One region of the Microbacterium sp. SCN 69-37 genome, then DNA from elsewhere that is predicted to be linked to it. Evidence: predicted binding sites of a transcription regulator. Region 1 holds the regulator's gene; the other holds the start of a gene.
The links. Region 1 encodes HrcA, which represses chaperone genes, less so after heat shock. Its sites were predicted from a motif close to TTNGCACTCGNNNNNNNCGAGTGCNAA; they were not measured.

Region 1 (2,199 bases):
CGAAGATGTCGCCGAATCCGCCGAAGCCTGCGCCGCCTCCGCCGAAGGGCGAGCTGTCGCCGCCCATGTCGTAGCGCTGGCGCTGCTCCGGGTCGCTGAGGACGTCGTAGGCGTGGGTCACGAGCTTGAAGCGCTCGGACGCGTCCGCTCCCGGGTTGACATCGGGGTGCAGTTCGCGCGCGAGACGCCGATACGCCTTCTTGATCTCGTCGGGGCTCGCATCGCGGGATACGCCCAGGACTTCGTAGTGGTCGGCCACAATCGCCTTTCCTGCCCTTGCGGGCGCGGGTCGGTGTTCGGGAGCGGATCGCTCAGCGGGACGTGTCGTCCTCGTCGAGCAGTCGGCTCAGATAGTGCGCGACGGCGCGGACCGCCGCGAGGTTGGTGGGGTAGTCCATGCGGGTGGGGCCGAGAAGGCCGACGCGGGCGCGGGTGCCCGTTGCGTCGTACTCGCTCGTGAGGACGGCGGCCTCCGTCAGTCCGAAAGGCTCGTTCTCCCGACCGATGCTCGCGGCGAGACCGTGCTCGTCGGCGACCATCTCGCCCATCAGACGCAGCAGGGTGACCTGCTCCTCGATGGCCTCCAGCAGCGGGTAGATGCTGCCGCGGAAGTCGCCCTCGCGCCGCGCGAGGGTCGCACTTCCGGCCATCACGAGCCGGTCCTGTCGGAAGTCCTCGAGCTCCTCGCCCACGATGCGCGCGGCGGTGCGCAACGCGGCGTCGATGCGGGTGCCGTCGGCAGCGGATGCCGAGAGAGCCTCGATGGCGGCCGCGGCCTCGCCGACGGGCTTGCCCGTGACCAGCCGCGCGATCGCGGTCTTGACCTGTCGGGCGGCATCCTCGGTGAGCTCCTCGGCCAGGAAGGCCACGCGCTGGGAGACTCGCCCGGTGTCGGTGACGACGATGACCACCACGCGCGGGCCGCCCAGATGGACGAACTCGACGTGCGTGACGTTCGCGCGCGCGAACGACGGATACTGCACGATGGCGACCTGTCCGGTGAGCTGCGTGAGGGCGCGCACGGTGCGCATCAGGAGCTCGTCGAGATCGCCCGGATCGCTGAGGAACGACGAGATCGCCGAGCGCTGCGCCGTGGACAACGGCCGCAGGTCGGCGAGATGGTCGACGAACACGCGGTAGCCCTTGTCGGTGGGTACGCGTCCGGAGGACGTGTGCGGCGCGGCGATGAGCTCCTCGTCCTCCAGGAGCGCCATATCGTTGCGGATGGTCGCCGCGGACACGCCGAACTGGTGACGTTCGACGATCGCCTTGCTGCCGACGGGCTCATGGGTGTCGACGTAGTCCTGCACGATCGCGCGGAGGACCTGCAGGCCGCGTTCCGAGACCATCGCTCCTCCTTGTTGGCACTCAGGGTCGTCGAGTGCCAATATTACCGCGATCGCGCGGTCAGGCGGTGAGGGCGCGCACCACGGCATCCGCCAGCAGGCGGCCGCGGCGGGTGAGGACGACGCGGCCGCGCACGGCGGAGGACCCGTCGATGAGCCCGTCGGCGATGAGTGCCGCGATCGCGTGACGACCCTCTCCGGTCAGCTCGGACACCGCGATGCCCTCCGCGATGCGCGAGCGCAGCAGGACGTCCTCGAGTCGCCGCGCAGCGGCATCCGGGCGCTCGCGAGCAGCCGCAGGAGAGGTGCCGGCGGCGAGGCGCTGTGCGTATGCCGCGGGGTGCTTGACGTTCCACCATCGCAGCCCGTCGACATGACTGTGCGCCCCCGGCCCGTAGCCCCACCAATCCGTGCCGCGCCAGTATGCGAGGTTGTGGCGAGAGCGGTGGGCGGTGTCCGTCGCCCAGTTCGACACCTCGTACCAGCCGAACCCGCTCGATGCGAACGCCTCGTCGGCCAGCTCGTACATGTCGGCCTGGAGGTCGTCATCCGGCGCGGCGACCTCTCCGCGGCGGATCTGGCGCTCGAGCTTCGTGCCCTCTTCGATGATGAGCGCGTACGCGGAGATGTGGTCGGGTGCGAGCGCCACGGCCGCCTCGACCGAACGACGCCAGTCGTCCAACGACTCCCCCGGCGCGCCGTAGATCAGATCGACGCTCACATCGAGGCCGGCCGAGCGCCCGGCGTCGACGGCCGTCTGCACGCCGGCCGGATCGTGGGTGCGCTCGAGTGCGGCGAGCACGTGGGGCACGGCCGACTGCATGCCGATCGACATGCGGGTCACGCCGGCCTC
Region 2 (2,199 bases), on a different contig from region 1:
GAACGACGCGGATGCCGAGCCGGCGAAGTTCCGGCAGGTCGCCGTGCCCTGGGCCTGCGAGACGGCGACGCTGCCGATCTGTCCCGACGTGGTGCCGACGGTGGGTCCGGCGTTGATGCCGATGCCCGCGAACACGTCGGGGGCGAGGCACCCCATCACCATGGTCTCGCCGCCGCCGGAGGACAGGCCCGAGAGATACACCTGCGCCCGATCGATGCCGAGTGAGGTGCGGTCGGTGAGTGCCGAGACCAGCGCGAGCAGGTTGTCGTCGTGGCGGGCGGGGGAGATGCGCGAGTGGTTGCTGTCGTAGTAGTCCCAGCAGCCGAGCACCACACCGCCGCCGGGAGCGTCGGGGAGGGCGACGACCATGCCGTACTCCTCCGCCGTCGCGGCCCAGTTGCCGGCGGTCTGCAGCGTCGACGCCGTCTGCACACACCCGTGCAGGCTGACCATCAGCGCGCGGCCGGTGCCCAGTGTCGCGGCGCGGGCCGGCGTGTACAGCCGCACGCTCATGCCGGCGATCGATTCGGTCGTCCACGACCCTGTCGCCGCCGCGGCGGGGGCGACGGTCGGTGCGGACAGCAGGGCGCCGACGGCCAGGGCTGTCGCGGTCAGGGCGGCGGCGATCGCGCGCCGGCGCCGAGTTCGGCCGGCGAGAGTGCCGCCGGCGAGAGGGTGGCGATGTGTCGTGAGGTCGGAAATGGTCATCGGTCGACTCCGATCCCGCCCCCGCCATCGTCCGGGCACCGTTGCCCGGTCGTCCCGGTCCAGGGAGCGCAGGTCCGATGCTAGGTGAAAGATGATTCATATGACAGTGGGCCTTCTGTGGCGCAGAACTGGCACTCGCGTTGCACGAGTGCCAGCCGCGCTCTAGACTTCTGTTAGCACTCCACCCCTGTGGGTGCTAACGAGTCTTGAAGCATCACGCCCAGCAAGAAAGAGGTAGACCGTGTCGGTTTCCATCAAGCCGCTCGAGGACCGCATCGTCATCAAGCAGGTCGAGGCTGAGCAGGTCACGTCCAGTGGCCTCGTCATCCCTGACACCGCCAAGGAGAAGCCCCAGGAGGGCGAGGTCGTGGCCGTGGGCCCCGGCCGCATCGACGACAACGGCAACCGCGTGCCGCTCGACGTCGCCGTCGGCGACCGCGTCATCTACAGCAAGTACGGCGGCACCGAGGTGAAGTTCGGCGGCGACGAGTTCCTCGTCCTGTCGGCCCGTGACGTTCTGGCGGTCGTCGTCCGCTGACGATCGCATTCGACGATGGCCCCCGGGATATCCCGGGGGCCATCGTCGTTAACCGGATTGGCGGAACAGCGACCAGCAATGGCAGGATGCCGCGGCATCCGTCGGTCCGAACATGTCACGACCGTCGTAGGCTTTCTCTCATGACACCCGCCGAGACCGCACGTGAAGAGCGGCGCGGGGGGATCTACGCCTTCGCGGCGTACTTCCTCTGGGGCTTCATGCCCCTCTACTTCCTGCTGCTGGCGCCCATCGGGCCGTGGGAGATCGTCGTCTGGCGCATTCTCTTCTCCCTCGCGTTCTGCGCGGTCCTGCTCACCGTCACCCGCACGTGGGGCAAGCTCTTCGCGATCCTGCGCGATCGGCGGCTCGTGTTCTGGACGATCGTCGCGGGCCTGCTGATCTACGTGAACTGGCAGGTGTTCCTCATCGGCATCCTCACCGGGCACGTCATCGAGGGGAGCCTCGGGTACTTCATCAACCCGATCGTGACCGTGCTGCTGGGCGTGATCGTGCTGAAGGAGCGTCTGCGGCTGGCGCAGTGGATCGCGATCGGGTTCGCGGGCCTGGCCGTGATCGTCATCATCGTCGCCTACGGATCGTTCCCCTGGATCGCGCTGACCCTGGCGGCGAGCTTCGGCACCTACGGTCTCGTGAAGAAGCAGATCGGTCCTCGGGTCGATGCGATCAGCGGCCTCACCCTGGAATCTCTCTGGCTCACCCCGATCGCCCTCATCCAGCTGGTCGTGGTCGCCGCCACCACCGGCCTCGTCTTCGGCACCCAGGGCGCCGGGCACACCGTTCTCGTCACCCTTGCCGGCGTCGTCACCGCTGTTCCGCTGCTGCTGTTCGCCGCGGGTGCGCGACGGGCGCCGCTCACCGTGATCGGCTTGCTGCAGTTCGTGGCCCCCATCCTGCAGTTCATCACCGGCGCGTGGATCCTGCACGAGCCGATG

Region 2: the regulator HrcA is predicted to act here: its motif matches at 837-863, upstream of groES (co-chaperone GroES).

The regions. Positions count from the first base shown of each region.
Region 1 is NZ_MEEL01000038.1:21,824-24,022, forward strand. It holds gene dnaJ (molecular chaperone DnaJ) at 1-259, opposite strand, end outside; gene hrcA (heat-inducible transcriptional repressor HrcA) at 312-1,349, opposite strand; gene hemW (radical SAM family heme chaperone HemW) at 1,408-2,199, opposite strand, start outside.
Region 2 is NZ_MEEL01000025.1:71,975-74,173, forward strand. It holds gene ABS64_RS06675 (PHB depolymerase family esterase) at 1-708, opposite strand, end outside; gene groES (co-chaperone GroES) at 950-1,246, shown strand; gene rarD (EamA family transporter RarD) at 1,387-2,199, shown strand, end outside.